DNA from 2 places in the Bacillus pacificus genome. Region 1 is predicted to be linked to the other one. Evidence: riboswitches for the same ligand, from Rfam matches in the RefSeq annotation. Region 1 holds a riboswitch; the other holds the start of a gene.
What was found. Region 1 has a riboswitch for S-adenosylmethionine ahead of LMD38_RS19175 (Na+/H+ antiporter NhaC family protein). Riboswitches for the same ligand answer to the same signal wherever they lie in the genome.

Region 1 (8,033 bases):
AATATTAGATAATTTATCTTGATTCGTTTCAGCGTATGCGGGTGAAAGTAACGGGGAAGCGAAAATCGTTCCTGCTGCTAAAACGCTGAACGCTACAAATTTCTTTTTCATGGTTGTCTGGCTCCTTTCCCTATGAATGTTATATATCATAAGAAGAAGAGTGTCTATCGTTGTAACCATAATGTAAAGAAAATTTTATAAAATTACTAAGTTTTGTCGGAATTTATCATTTTTCAGCGATAAATTTCACTGCAGATGCATTTTTTATATTTGTGTAACAAGGGTGTATTTTTAGAGTTCCTTGTAAAATAAAGGAAAAAGTAAAATTGTTTTATGTAGTGAAATATTAGTTATACATTTAATAAAAGACTGGTAAGGAATCGTTCTCATGTTAGGTTTTCTGACATGGGTTTTATTTTTGTCAAGAAAATTATTTGCGTTCGGGCAAACTTATTTTGTTGTCAGATTTTAAATTTTGATTTATGATTTTTAACAGGGACAAAATGTAGTGAATTGTCGAATAATATGTAATACTCTTAATTTCAAGTTTTATAGAGATAGATAGAATGAGAGATAGAGTGAAACATCGAAGAGGGGGTTACAACAAATATGAAAAGAATAGGACTTGCATGGCAAATTTTAATTGGTCTTGCGCTAGGTATTGCAGTTGGGGCGATTTTCTTTGGCAATCCGGCAGTGGTGAGCTATTTACAACCAATTGGTGATATTTTTATCCGATTAATTAAAATGATCGTTGTACCGATTGTTGTAGCGAGTATTGTTGTTGGGGTTGCTGGTGTTGGCGATGTTAAAAAATTAGGTCGACTAGGCGGAAAAACAATTATTTACTTTGAAATTATTACAACAATTGCAATTATTGTCGGTCTATTAATTGCGAATATTTTCCAACCAGGAAAAGGCGTAAATATGGAGCAGTTAACAAAGACAGATATTTCGAAATATACACATACGACAGAGCAAGTGCAAAGTCATTCGTTTGCAGATACATTTGTAAATATTGTTCCAACAAACATTGTAAAGTCATTAGCTGACGGAGATATGCTTGCTATTATCTTCTTCTCTGTATTATTTGGTTTAGGTGTAGCAGCAATTGGTGAAAGAGGAAGACCGGTTCTTCAATTTTTCCAAGGTGTAGCTGATGCAATGTTTTACGTAACAAATCAAGTTATGAAATTTGCACCATTTGGTGTGTTTGCACTAATTGGAGTTACAGTTTCTACATTTGGTCTTTCTTCATTAATTCCATTAGGGAAATTATTAATTGTAGTATACGGGGCAATGATTTTCTTCGTTGTAGTCGTATTAGGACTTACAGCGAAAATATTTGGAATTAACATTTTCCAATTCTTTAAGATTTTAAAAGATGAACTGATCTTAGCGTACTCTACAGCAAGTTCAGAAACAGTTTTACCAAAAATCATGGAGAAAATGGAGAAGTTTGGTTGTCCAAAGGCAATTACATCTTTTGTTATTCCGACAGGTTATTCATTTAACTTAGATGGATCAACTTTATATCAAGCAATTGCGGCTATTTTCTTAGCACAAATGTATGGTATTGATTTATCTATTACACAACAAATTACATTATTACTTGTATTAATGCTTACATCAAAAGGTATTGCGGGTGTACCTGGCGTATCATTCGTTGTATTATTAGCGACACTTGGTACAGTAGGTATTCCAGCTGAAGGTTTAGCCTTTATTGCTGGTATTGACCGTATTTTAGATATGGCCCGTACAGCAGTTAACGTTGTAGGTAACTCTTTAGCAGCTGTAGTTATGTCTAAGTGGGAAGGTCAGTATGACGCTGAAAAAGGACAAGCCTACTTGAAAGAAATTTCTAATAAGCAAGCAGCTTAATTATAATTTGAACAAGCTCTCACATAATATGTGGGGGCTTTTCTATATAGAAAGGGAGCAGACGAAATGAAACGTAAATATGGTGACGGTTCTTCGTGGAAGCGACTAATAGAGAGGGATTATACTGTTAAGCAAATAGAAGAAGGAATGCTAGGAATACTGGAAATAAAAAAGGTGAGAGAACCTAGTTTTAAAGCATATGATGGTAAGGAACTTTGTATTGCTGGTAATCAGTATACGTGGATTCAATATTTCATAGATGGGAAAAACTTTGCGATTACAGCTATGTTAGATGATCAGAAAAAATTAGTGCAATATTATATCGATGTGGCGAAAGAATATGAAATAGATGACTGTGGCTTACCATATTTTGATGATTTATATTTAGATGTAGTGTTATTACCGAATGGTAAAATGTATGTACTCGATGAAGATGAGCTAGAGGATGCTTATAAAAGTGGCGATGTTACAAAAGAAGAGTATGAGTTAGCTTGGTACACTACGAAATGGATCATAGCTGCAATAAAAAATAGTGAATTTTATTGGATTTCAATATTGGAAGAAGAAATCAAAAAGTTAAAATGATTATTGTATTCAAATTTTTGTATAATTACCAAAAAAATCTATACAAAAAATAATTGACTTTTGTTTTGTAAGCGAGTAAAGTTAGGGAAGAAATTATTATTAAAAAATAAATATGAAACCTTCTTATAAAGAGAGGCGGAGGGACTGGCCCTACGATGCCTCGGCAGCGGACTCGATTTCAGAGTGCTGTGCCAAATCCAGCAAGCATATGCTTGAAAGATGAGAAGAGCGTTTCTTATAGATGTATAAGACCTCTTCTCGTTGGAAGAGGTCTTTTGTTATTCATTAGAAAAAGGTTGAAACTAGGGAGAGATGGTACTTTGAAAGAAACGAGAGGAAATGGTTTGGCATTATTACCACTTGGGATATTTTTGGCGCTATTTATTGGTTCTGGAATTATTACAGGTGATTTCTATAAATTGCCGATACTTGTAGCAATTTCAATTGCTGTAGGAGTCGCTTTAGCAATGAATCGTAAAGAAAGTTTTCATGTAAAAGTGGAACGATTTGCTAAAGGTGCAGGGAACCCAGACATTATGATTATGGTTCTGATTTTTGTACTGGCAGGAGCATTTTCTGAAACAGCAAAAGGGATGGGTGGCGTTGATTCTACAGTTAACTTAGCGTTATCGATTTTACCACAAGGATTTATCGTAGCTGGCATTTTCGTTATAGGAGCATTTATTTCATTAGCGATGGGAACTTCAATGGGAACAATTGCTGCATTAGCACCAATTGCTGTAGGTATTAGTGGGCAAACTGATATCTCAATTGCACTTACGATGGCTACTGTTGTTGGCGGAGCGATGTTTGGTGATAATTTATCATTTATTTCAGATACAACAATCGCAGCTGTACGTTCACAAGGAACAGAAATGAAAGATAAGTTTAAAACGAACTTTTTAATTGTATTACCAGCAGCTATTATTACAATTGTACTATTAGTAATCATTACTTTAGGAAGCGATACGCAGATTAAAACGCATAGCTTTGACTGGATAAAGATTTTACCGTATGCAGGAGTACTTATTACAGCGCTACTTGGTTGGAATGTACTTATCGTGTTAACTGGTGGAACTGTACTATCTGGGGTTATCGGTCTTTTAGATGGAAGTTATACGTTAGAGAGTTTCTTTAAAAGTGTAACGACTGGAATGGGCGGTATGATGGAGTTAGTATTACTTGCTATTTTAATTGGCGGTATGGTCGAATTGATTCAATATAATGGTGGCATTCAATATTTAATGAATATTTTAACGCGTAACATTCGTTCAAAAAAAGGAGCAGAGTTCGGTATAGCTGGTTTAGTAGGTATGACGAATATGTGTACAGCGAATAATACCATTTCTATTATCTTTACAGGTCCGCTTGCGAAAAACATTGCAGATCAATATGAAATTGATCCTCGTAAATCAGCGAGTGTATTAGATCTTTTCTCGTGCTGTGTGCAAGGGTTAATTCCGTATGGTGCGCAAATGTTAACAGCAGCAGGATTTGCGGCGTTATCTCCAATTGAACTGTTACCATATGCGTTTTATCCAATCTTAGTTGGCGTATGTGGAATCATTTCTATATTAATTGGTTTCCCGAGGTTTTCTAAAGTAGCGGAAAAAAAAGAGTATCATAAAACAGCATAATGAAAATGAAGTGTATGAAAAGTAACGAAAGCCGTACAGAGAATGTTCTCTGTACGGCTTTTTATGTGCGGGAAAAGAGTGAACGATCCCATGCTACCGTATGTTTTTACAAAAGGCTGAATGCAACTCGGTCTTAAGTCTGAGTTAAAAACGGTTCTTAAGCTCGTTATGGAAAAAAGAAAAAATAGTTAAGATAAGAGTATCAAATCGAAGGGAGGCAAGCACAAGATGAAACAATTTCTAGCGTTTATCGCGGCTGGTATTTTAGCTTTAATTGCTCTTGGTAGTCTTGCTGGTATTGTAGGATTCGCAATCGGAGCAGGAGTTGTGTACTGGAGCTATAAATCATTTGTGCGAGCACAATCATTTTTTGGAAAGTTAGCTTGGGGTATTGTTGGTTTGATCGGCTTGTCCATCGCCCTTTCTCATTCCCCAGCATTAATCGGTATAGCAGCATTAGTAGTTTTATACTACGGATACCGTGAGTGGAAAAAAGAAAAAGATGTAGTTGTTGATTCTGCTCCAGAAAGTTCTAAACCATATAGCAACTTTGAAGATGAGTGGAACAAGTTAATGAAAAACTAATATAAAATCAATCAAATCAAATTTATAAAGTAGAAGAGAGGAAGATTATAATGAAACAATCTTTATTCGGACGTGTACGCGATGCAATTTTAGCAGATTTTCATAATGTGTTAGATGAGAAAGAAAGAAAAAACCCAATTGCTATGTTAAACCAATATTTACGTGATAGTGAGCGTGAAATAACAAAAATTGAGAAGTTAATTCAGCGTCATAAAACATTAAAATCTAACTTTGCTCGTGAGCTTGAGCAAGCACGTTATTTCGTGAATAAAAGATCTAAGCAAGCGATCATCGCTCAAGAAGCAGGCGAACTACAACTACATGAGCGTGCATTAGAAGAAGTAGCTTATTATGAAGGGCAAGTAACTCGATTAGAAGAAATGTATGCAGGTGTTGTAGAACAAATTGATGAGCTAGAGCGTCGTCTTTCTGAAATGAAAAATAAATTAAAAGAAATGCACGCAAAACGTATGGAATTAATGGCACGTGAAAATATGGCACATGCAAATCGTCGTATGAATACTGCGATGCATAAAATGGATGAAAATAATCCATTCTTACGCTTTGAAGAAATTGAAGATCATATTCGCGACTTAGAAACTCGTATGAACGAGGAGCATGAACGTGACACATTTGATATGAAGATTGCAAAGCTGGAGCGTGAAATGAAAGAAAAGAATGATGTATCGTTAGCGAAAGAGTTAACAAAATAATAGTAGTATATTATAAAACAGGCTTATGATATAGTGATAGGAGAAAAGGTGTTGGAAAGCAATGCCTTTTCTTCTATGTATATGTGACAAGAAGGGGGGAGCTGAAATGAAGAAACATTTTTCAAAGACACAATTAATGGGGATGCTCCTCATCATATTTGGATTCGGTCTTTTTCTTGATATGATACTTGGACATTTTGAACCAGGTGGTCTCATTTTTGCATTTATTATGCTTATGTTTGGAAGGCATTATCGTAAAAAGAATCGTTATGTACGGGGAAATGTATTTTTATTTGTCGGTGGTATCGTATTTTTATTCTTCTTATTTTCATCAGCAGCATTTGTTCTTGTCGTATTTGCTTGTTTAGCTTTAATTGGTTATCAATTGATTCAACAAGGGCATCAGCAAAAAGCAATGAAGGTTGAAATTAAAGAAGAAGGGATTATAGACGAAGAGAAGCAAATATATCGTACAGAACCATATTTAAAAAATATGTTTGTAGGCAATGTACGAATGATGGATCATATTTATGAACTTGAGGATATTAATGTTCAATATGGTGCTTGTGATGTGGAAATAGATTTAACAACTGCTATGATTCCAGAAGGAGAAACGGTAATTGTTATTCGGGGTGTCGTTGGTAATATTCGTTTATATGTGCCATATGATATTGAACTGTCTTTAAATCATTCTGTTATTGTCGGACGTGTGCTCTTGCCAGGTCATGAGGAGACAGGGTTTAACCGCAATGTTACATTTAGAACAGAGCAGTATAAAGAGGCTCCTCGTCGTATTAAAATTATTTCTTCGCTTGTCGTAGGCGATACGGAAGTGAGGAAAGTATAATGAAGAAACAAAAAAATATTTCGTGGATGTATATTCGTTATTCTATGTTGTCCTCAGTTAGTATCGCACTCATTTGTACAATTGTATATGTATGGAAAAGCGAGCAACAAGTATATGATTTATTATGGAAGGAATCCATCGCTTCTGTTCCAATTGGCTTGTTTATTATGACTACAAGTTTACTTATCGGGGGGATTGTAGGATATGCAATCGGTTACTATATAGAGCAGCGTATACAAGGATTAAATACGTTTCTATTTGAAGTAGAGCGAGGGAATTTTCCGAGTGATGTTTCGTTTACTGCAGATGATGAATTTCATGAAGTGGAACGAAAAGTAATCGGTCTGGCTCGTCGATTAGAGGAGCAAGCTGGACTCTTTCAAAAGGTAACGAATGAACGAGCTCATTGGAATGAAGAGATGAGACAAGAAGCGATTTCCCAAGAAAGGCATCGATTGGCGAGGGAGCTGCATGATTCTGTAAGTCAGCAGCTTTTTGCAATGTCGATGATGATGTCGGCTATTAATGAACAAGTAGCTGAATTTCCAGAAACGACGAAAAAGCAGTTACAGCTCGTTGAAAATATGGTTGTAAATGCACAGTCAGAAATGAGAGCATTGCTTCTTCATTTACGCCCAGTACAGTTAGAAGGTAAGAAACTAACAGAAGGTATAGAAGAATTATTAACAGAACTATCTAGAAAGCAACATATGAAAATTGAATGGTTAATTGAACCGATTCAATTAAAAAAAGGTGTAGAAGATCACTTATTCCGCATTGTACAAGAGGCGCTATCTAACACTTTACGTCATGCGAAGGCAAAGAAAACGGAAGTGCGTCTTCGAAAAATTGATCAATATGCAATATTGAAAATTATTGATGATGGTGTAGGTTTTAAAGTAGGAGTGAATAAGGCTGGTTCTTACGGATTAAGGTCAATACAAGAGCGTGTTCATGAAATTGGTGGGACATTAAAGGTACTTAGTTTTCCAAATAAAGGTACACAAATAGAAGTAAAAGTACCGATTATGATTGAGAGAGGGGGAGAATCATGATTAAAGTATTACTAGTGGATGATCATGAGATGGTTCGAATGGGTGTATCAGCATATTTATCAACGCAGCCAGATATTGAAGTAGTTGGAGAAGCTGAAAATGGAAGAAAAGGTTCAGAGTTAGCTTTGCAATTAAGGCCGGATATTATTTTGATGGATCTTGTCATGGATGAGATGGATGGTGTTGAAGCAACACGTGCTATTATTCAAGAATGGCCAGAAGCAAAAATTGTAGTTGTAACGAGCTTTTTAGATGATGAGAAATTGTATCCTGTTATTGAGGCCGGAGCGACAAGTTATTTATTAAAAACATCAAGAGCGAGTGATATAGCAGACGCTGTACGAGCTACTTATGATGGAGAAACGGTATTAGAGCCGAAAGTTACTGGTAAAATGATGTCTCGTATGCGTCAGAAGAAAGAACAACCTTTGCATGAGGAGTTAACAGAAAGAGAGTCTGAAATTTTGTTATTAATTGCAGAGGGGAAAAGTAATCAAGAGATTGCAGACGAGTTGTTTATTGCCCTCAAAACAGTAAAGACACATGTGAGCAATATATTAAATAAGCTAAATGTAAGTGACCGGACACAGGCGGTTATTTATGCGTTTCGACATCAATTGACGAAATGATAAAGTGAAATTTTAACCAGTGGGGTGGTCCCCACTGGTTATTAGTTTGTACAAAATCTTTTTATTGACGCCAATAAATGTAAGCGTTATCATTAAGTTGT
Region 2 (8,033 bases), 1.2 Mb from region 1:
ATTACTTCAGGTTCATAGCGTAAATGCCCGAAGCGATATGCTAAGTCCCCTAGTCCACCAGCACCGACAAGACCAGCCATTGCTGTTGCGCCGATTAAGCCAATCGTTGCAATTGTTAATCCAAGTACAAGGGAGGGACGAGCTTCTTTCACCATGACGTGCCAAATAATTTTTATAGTAGAAACGCCCATCGCTTGGTAAGCTTCAATCACACCACGATCGACTTCTAATAATGCGGTCTCCATCAATCTTGCGATATAGGGAGCAGTGAAGACGACAAGCGGTACGATAACACCTTGCACACCAATGGATGTTCCCATTAGAAATTTTGTAAAAGGTAGAATGAAGAATAATAGAATGATAAATGGAAGAGAGCGAATGATATTAATAATTGTATTAAGAATTGGATAAATGATTTTGTTTTCTCGCTGTCCACCAGGTCTCGTTAAAACAAGTGTGACACCAAGTGGCAGTGCAATAAGGATCGAGATGAGTAATGAAATAGATGTCATTTGAAAGGTTTGTATGGTCGCCTCCCATATAACTTTACCCCATTCATCCAAAAAGGACTTGTTTTCCATGGTCTGTTCTACCTCCTTCTACGATGATTCCTTGTTCTTGTAAAAATGATAAAGCACGGTTGATTTCATTTTGTTCCCCTTGCATATGAATGACAAGTTTCCCGTATGCTTCATGTTTTAATTGAGTAATATTACCGGATAAAATATTCGGATATACTTGGAAACGTTTTGTAGCGATAGCTAATGCTGGTTCTCCTGAAGAATTTCCTATAAAAGAAAGAGTTACAATTTCACCAGTAGTTTGAAGTTCTTTTTGTACGTCTTCTGGAATTTTTGCTGCAAATGCACTATTTACAAATTTTTTCGTCGTTATATGTTGTGGGCTTGTGAATATATCCTTCACAGTCCCACTTTCGACTACTGATCCATGTTCCATAACAGCAACCCGGTCACATATACGCTGGATAACGTTCATTTCATGTGTAATTAATAAAATTGTGATCCCGATTTCTTCATTAATCTTTAATAAGAGGTCAAGAATAGAATCAGTTGTTTCTGGATCTAAAGCACTCGTTGCTTCGTCGCTTAATAACACTTCAGGTTCATGTGATAGTGCACGTGCAATGGCAACACGTTGTTTCTGGCCACCAGAAAGTTCACTTGGATAGGCATCCTTTCGAGTAAAAAGATCGACAATGCGTAAATACTTTTCTACTCTTTTTTCAATTTCTACTTTTGGAATGCCAGCAAGACGTAACGGTAATGCGATATTTTCATAAACGGTAACAGTTTTAAGTAAATTGAATCCTTGAAAAATCATCCCGATTTTTTGTCTCGCTTTTGCTAGTTCCTTTGCTGATAAAGTTGTTAAGTCTTGGCTGTTTACAATGATATTTCCTGTCGTTGGTTTTTCTAATAAATTTACACATCGAATTAACGTACTTTTGCCAGCGCCACTATATCCAATGATTCCAAATACTTCACCCTTTTTTACTTGAAGGGAAGTAGACTTAAGAGCTTCCACATTCCCTTTTTTTGTTGTAAATACTTTGGATACATTTTTCAATTCAATCATTATCGTCAGCTCCTACCAAGACGGTAAAACAGAACCATCAAATTTTTTCTCGATAAATTCTTTTACTTCTTTAGATTGATAAGCTTTCTTTAGTTTATTTATAACAGCATCATCTTTATTTTCAGTACGAACAACGATCCAGTTCACATATGGTGAATCTTTCCCCTCGCGGAAGATAGAGTCTTTTGCAGGGCTTAATTTTGCACCTAATGCAAAGTTTGTATTAATTGCAGCTGCTTTTACTTCACTTAGTTGTGTTGGTAATTGAGATGCCTCTAATTCAACAATCTTTAAATTTTTTGGATTTTCAATTACATCTTTTGCAGTCGCTTTTTCTGTAGCCTTTGGGTCAACTTTTAAAATACCTGCTTTTTCAAATAGTTTTAAAGCTCGAAGTTCATTCGTTGGGTCATTCGGTACAGCAATTGCATCGCCCTCTTTTAATTCTTTTACATCTTTTATGTCTTTAGAATATACGCCCATAGGGAATGTTACTGTTGAAAATACTTCGGTTAATTTCATATTACGTTCCGCTTTAAATACGTCTAAATATGATTTTGTTTGATAGCTATTTACATCAAGGCTTTTTTCATCGAGGGATACGTTCGGTGCTACATAATCATTAAATACTTTTATATCAATTTCGAGACCGTCTTTCGCTGCTACTTCTTTTACCTTTTCAAAAATTTGTTCATGCGGCCCTCCTGTTACACCGACAGTAATCTTTTTCTCATCTAACGCTTTTACTTCTTTATCTGAACTCCCGCTACATGCGCTTAATAATAATACAGCCCCACTTACAATGCTTAATAATACTTTCTTCATCTATAATTCCCCCTTAAATATACGTTCCAAAATAAAAAGCACCTCTCAAAAATAAGAGAGGTGCCGAATAGACAAAATAGATTCCTCTCTTATCTTCCAAAACGAAAACTCGTTTTGCAGGAATTAGCACCTTAGCTTATACGTTATAAGCTCGGTTGCCGGGCATCATCGGGCCAGTCCCTCCGCCACTCTTGATAAGAGTATGTGTATGTAGTTTTTTGATATGGTACTAATAGTAAATCTTACAAAAAGAATTGTCAACATTATTTTCTGAATATATTTTATTTTAAGGTAATCGAAACGTTACCTTTCTTATGTCCCTTTTCCACATACATATGAGCTTCAGCAATTTCTTCTAATCGGTAAGTTCTATCAATAACAGGTTTTAAATGTTCTGTTTCAGTTAGTTTTTTTAGTAGAATCATATCCTCTTTACTTACCTTTGCCATCATTCCATTAACAGATACATATATTCCATTAGGTGTTAATACTTGTTTACAAAAGGATTTTTTATATTTTCCAACTGCATCAAATATAACATCATAGTATTCCCCTCGCTTAGTAAAATCTTCTTTCGTATAATCGATTACTTTGTCAGCTCCTAAAGATTGCACGAGTTCAAAATTTGAATGACTACAAACAGCTGTAACGGTTGCGCCAAAATATTTAGCAAGTTGTACGGCAGCTGTTCCTACTGATCCAGATGCGCCATATATTAGTACTTGTTGCCCCCTTTTTATACGAGCCTTTCTTAGGAAGTGTAGTGCCGAAGTTGCGCCAAAGGGAATAACTGCTGCTTCCTCATACGTTACATTGGTAGGTTTTAATGCTACTAATCCACTTTCATGTACACATGTATATTCTGCATAACCACCGACATTAAGCTCTGTTAATGCAAAAATTTGATCTCCTTTTTTAAATTGAGTTACATCTGTTCCTATTTCTTCGATTTCGCCGGATAACTCTACACCGAGTATAGGCTTTCTCGGTTTTCTAAAACCTAATATGATCCGCATAGGAATCCAAAATAATAGAGGGCTATTAAATCCGCGTATTCTACAATCTCCAGTCGATACACTTGTTGCATGAATTTTAACTAATACTTCGTTCTTTTTAGGGGTAGGTTTCTCTATATTTTGAAGCTGAAGAACGTTAGGTGGTCCATACTGTGTGCAAATGATTGCTTTCATAATGACCTCCTGAAATGAGTTGTTGTTATTTATATCATATTTAAAGTCTTCATTAAACATGTCGCTATATAGCGAATATAGATTAAAATTTATATAGATTTCATAGGAAGAGAGGTGATATTATTTTGGGAAAGGGGGCGACAGTGTGAAAAAAATTATTTTTATTTCAAGTTTAGTGCTTGCAATCAGTCTAGGGGTAGGGTGTAGTAATGAGAAAACAGCAAAGACGGATGAGCCGAAAAAAGAATCAGTTCAAAAAGAAAAGGAATTAAAGGCGAAGGATGTTTTCAAGAAAACGAACGAAGCTTTTAAAAATGAAGAACATGTAACGATGACATATGGTGTAGGGGTAAAAGCTGAGGGAACAGAGATGGATATATTAAAGGCTAAGATGCAATTAGAGCCAAAGACAAAGAATTCTCGTTCTGAAATGAATATTTCCGGTACAGATGTTGTAGTGTATACTGTGGATGGTAAAGTTGCTGGTGAGGTAAAAAACCCTAATACGGGAGAAGTTATAACCGTACCAGAGGAGCAATTAAACGCTGGTGGAATGAAAGCAACTCAAGATATTATAGATAAGTTAGAAGTACCGGAAGTAGTTTTAGATAAAATGAAGATGGAGAAAAGCGGAGATAAATATAAACTGAAATTTACATTAAAAGGGCAAGAAACAGAAAGTATGTTAACTAGCATGGATGAAACGCAGAAGAAAATGTTACAAGCACAAAATGCGAAGATAGAAGAAGTGGATGCAGAATATATCATTACAAAAGATTTTAAATATGAATCAGCAAAGATAGACATGATTATGAGTAGTAATGGCAAGGATAAAGCACACATTATTACGAACGCAAAATATACGTCGTATGAAAAGTTTGATCCAATACAATTGCCAGCAGCAAAGTAACAGTTTTGATGAGGAGGGACCTAAAATAAGGTCCCTCTTTTTTATATTCTTTATTCATAGGAAAATAGGTACAATATGAAGAGGAAAAGATGTAGAAGAGGAGAGTGTCATTTGAAAAAAAGAAAGATAGCGGTGGTTATGATGGCTTATACAGTGTTGCTTGTGACATCTGTAAATACATATAAGGAGCAATTAAATCATCCGATTATGAGTGATGTAGGAAAGTTACTCCCGACAAAAATAAAACGTGTTGAAAGTGCTACGGATGAGCACTCGTTAATAAAATTAGTGCAAGATGCGAATGTTTCTGGGGAGAAGATTTCTATTGCTGGTATGCAACATAGTCAGGGCGGGCAGACATATTATCCGCATGGGACGATGCTTGATATGAAAGGGTATAATAAAATATTAGAATTTGATCCAGAGAAGAAGCGCATTACAGTTCAAAGTGGTGCCACGTGGAATGACATTCAGAAGAAAGTAAATCCATATGGTCTTGCTGTTCAGGTGATGCAGTCGCAAAATATTTTTACGGTTGGTGGTTCATTAAGTGTAAATGTACATGGTCGTGATATTCGTCATGAAGCATTGATTGATACAGTAGAGTCGTTTAGATTGTTAATGGCAGATGGTACGGTGCGTAATGTAAGTAGAGAAGAGAATGCGGATTTATTTCCTTATGTCATTGGCGGTTACGGGCTATTTGGTGTCATTTTAGATGTGACCTTAAAGTTAACAAATGATGAATTATATGAAACGCACACGAAAATGCTAGATTATAAAGAATACACGTCTTATTTCAAAGAGAAAGTGAAAAAAGATGAAAATGTTCGTATGCACTTAGCTCGTATTTCTGTTGCTCCAAATTCATTTTTAAGAGAAATGTATGTGACAGATTATACATTGGCACAAAACCAAAATATGAGGGAGGAGTATAGTAAATTAAAAGAAGAAACTATTATAGCAGCGCCTAAATTTTTACTTGGATTATCACGCTATAGTGATTGGGGAAAAGATACGTTTTGGGATATACAAAGAAGTTATTTTGAACGTACAGATGGAAAGTATGAGACGCGAAATAATGTTATGAGGTCAGATAGTGCCTTTATGGAATATGAAAATCCAAATAGGACAGAGGTGTTACAAGAATATTTTGTGCCTATAGATTCTTTCACGGAATACATAGATGATTTACGTAACGTATTAAATGAGGAAGAATTTAATTTGCTCAATATTACGGTTCGTTACGTGGAAAAGAATGAAAATGCAGTTTTATCCTATGCGAAAGATGATATGTTTGCACTGGTTCTTTTAATTAATCAAGGGCGTTCTGAACACGAGATAAAGAAAACAGAGAATGTTATTCAGAAGATGATTGATGTTACGTTAAAGCATAACGGTAGTTATTATTTACCGTATTATTCTTATCCAACGAAAGAACAGTTAAGGAGAGCATATCCTCGTATAGAAGAATTTCTTCAGAAGAAAAAAGAAGCGGATCCAAAAGAGAGATTTGTGAATTTATTTTATAGGGAGTATACGAAATGACATATAGAAGATTTGTAGCTTCACAAAGCATTATTATGATGGCTGGAAGTATGGTATTTCCTTTTTACATTCTATTGCTTCGGAATGTTGGAAATAGCTTCTCACAGTTTGGCTGGGCATATGGCTTATTTGCCTTAACTTCAGCTCTAGTATATCCGTTAGTTGGAAGAATCTCTGATAGAGTAGGTGATAGAAAGTTATTAATTATATACGCCTGGTCCATGGCGATATTAATGCTTTGTTTTCCTATTGCAACAGAAGTATGGCATGTATACATTCTTCAAATTTTAATGGGTATTTTAGGGGCTGTGCAGCGTAATACGGAGAAGACTTCGTTAGCACGAAAAGTTGTACAAGAAAATGCTGGTTATGAGATTGGAAAATATCATGTGTGGACATCGATTGGAGGGGCAGTAGCAATTATTGCAACAGGATATTTAGTAGATTTCTTTACGATCGGCACGATTTTTTATATTGCATCTATCTTATATGTAGTGAGCGGAGTTGTATTAAGTAGTAAAAAAATATAACGATTCCCATTTTTACCTGAATAACCTTTATTTGTTATACTAAAGAGGAAGACAAAAGAAAAGGGGACATTGCCTTTGATGAAATTTTTAATTTTAGCTATTCTCACTTTGTTTTTGATTCCATGGACAAGAAGAAGCGGTAGTAAACTTCGAGCAGTGGATAAGAAAGGGGATGAGAAGGTTGTAAAGGGTAAGAAATCATCTATTTTAGTTATTCCAGTTTTATTTTGGATAGGTATTGCAATCTATGAATATTTTTGGCTAATTGATGATCGAGCAGATTCAATTCTTACTCATTATTCTGTTGCAGTAGCGATTTTAATTGGGCTTGTTTTATTTTCCCAAGATCAAATAGGTAAATTAGAAGGTACGTTAAAAGGACTTCTAATGCTTGTTTTACTTGCAAGTTATGGCTACTTTGGTTATTTGCACGATATAGTAATCTCGCAAAAGAAATATGATTCTGTTGTAAAGGTAGAGAAAGAGATTTCAGAGCCATTTACTGAAAATGATCAGCCATTTACAGTGCCGCCAAAGACAGCGGAGAATAAGATGAAAAAAGTATTTGGGGATATTCCGAAAGTAGCTTATTTTGAGCTAGGAGAATTAACGCCACAAATGGTAAATGGCGAGGCTTTATATGTAGCACCGATTGAAGTTTCAGGGTTTTTTAAAGCACGTAAAGCTGAGACAATTCCAGGATACGTCACGATGTCAGGTACGAATCCTGATGCAGAAGCGAAACTGCACCTTGGTTATAAAATGAAATACGTGCCAAGCATGTTTTTCGGAAATAATTTAGAGCGTGTGGTAAGGCAAGCAGAACCAAATTTAATCTTTAAAGGAAAACCTAAATTTGAAGTGGATGATAAAGGGAAACCGTATTATACAATGACGTACGGTGAATTTATTTCAGGAAGATCTGGATTTGAGGTAGAGGGCGTTGTAGTAGTAGATGCACAAACAGGCGAAGTGAAAAGATACGATAAAGGAAAGGCACCTAAATTTGTTGATGGCGTATTAAATCACGAGACTGCATCTACGTTAAATACGTACTTCGGTAAATATATTCACGGATTTTGGAATACAAAATTCTCGCAAACTGATATGAAGATCCCGACTGAGTGGGGAACGAAAGAAGGAGTTACACCGATTTTCGGTAAGGATGGAACATTATATTACTTTACTGATTTCACTTCTCCGAAAGAGGGAGTAGATTCTGCACTAGGTTATTCACTTATCGATGCGCGTACAGGTAAGTTGTATTACTATAACGGAAAAGAAGTAAAGGGAATTATGGATGGTTCGGCTGCTTCGGAAGTCGTGGATAATTCTTTTAAGAGAGAAAAGTGGCATGGAACGATGCCGGTTATTTATAACGTGTACGGTAAACCTTCTTGGATTGTACCTGTTATTGATGACGGAGGATTAGTA

Region 2: linked by a shared signal. The riboswitch ahead of LMD38_RS25145 (MetQ/NlpA family ABC transporter substrate-binding protein) and the one ahead of LMD38_RS19175 (Na+/H+ antiporter NhaC family protein) in region 1 are both predicted to bind S-adenosylmethionine.

The regions. Positions count from the first base shown of each region.
Region 1 covers NZ_CP086328.1:3,694,419-3,702,451, reverse strand. The annotation lists gene LMD38_RS19190 (murein hydrolase activator EnvC family protein) at 1-111, opposite strand, end outside; gene gltP (glutamate/aspartate:proton symporter GltP) at 610-1,881, shown strand; gene LMD38_RS19180 (ribonuclease FAU-1 family protein) at 1,948-2,466, shown strand; SAM riboswitch class I at 2,587-2,692, shown strand; gene LMD38_RS19175 (Na+/H+ antiporter NhaC family protein) at 2,787-4,103, shown strand; gene LMD38_RS19170 (lmo0954 family membrane protein) at 4,332-4,688, shown strand; gene LMD38_RS19165 (PspA/IM30 family protein) at 4,739-5,401, shown strand; gene liaF (cell wall-active antibiotics response protein LiaF) at 5,508-6,248, shown strand; gene LMD38_RS19155 (sensor histidine kinase) at 6,248-7,303, shown strand; gene LMD38_RS19150 (response regulator) at 7,300-7,932, shown strand; gene LMD38_RS19145 (DUF3922 domain-containing protein) at 7,988-8,033, shown strand, end outside.
Region 2 covers NZ_CP086328.1:4,886,831-4,894,863, reverse strand. The annotation lists gene LMD38_RS25155 (methionine ABC transporter permease) at 1-581, opposite strand, end outside; gene LMD38_RS25150 (methionine ABC transporter ATP-binding protein) at 556-1,596, opposite strand; gene LMD38_RS25145 (MetQ/NlpA family ABC transporter substrate-binding protein) at 1,609-2,421, opposite strand; SAM riboswitch class I at 2,508-2,622, opposite strand; gene LMD38_RS25140 (NAD(P)-dependent alcohol dehydrogenase) at 2,703-3,611, opposite strand; gene LMD38_RS25135 (DUF6612 family protein) at 3,757-4,521, shown strand; gene LMD38_RS25130 (FAD-binding oxidoreductase) at 4,633-6,069, shown strand; gene LMD38_RS25125 (MFS transporter) at 6,066-6,599, shown strand; gene LMD38_RS25120 (DUF3981 domain-containing protein) at 6,678-8,033, shown strand, end outside.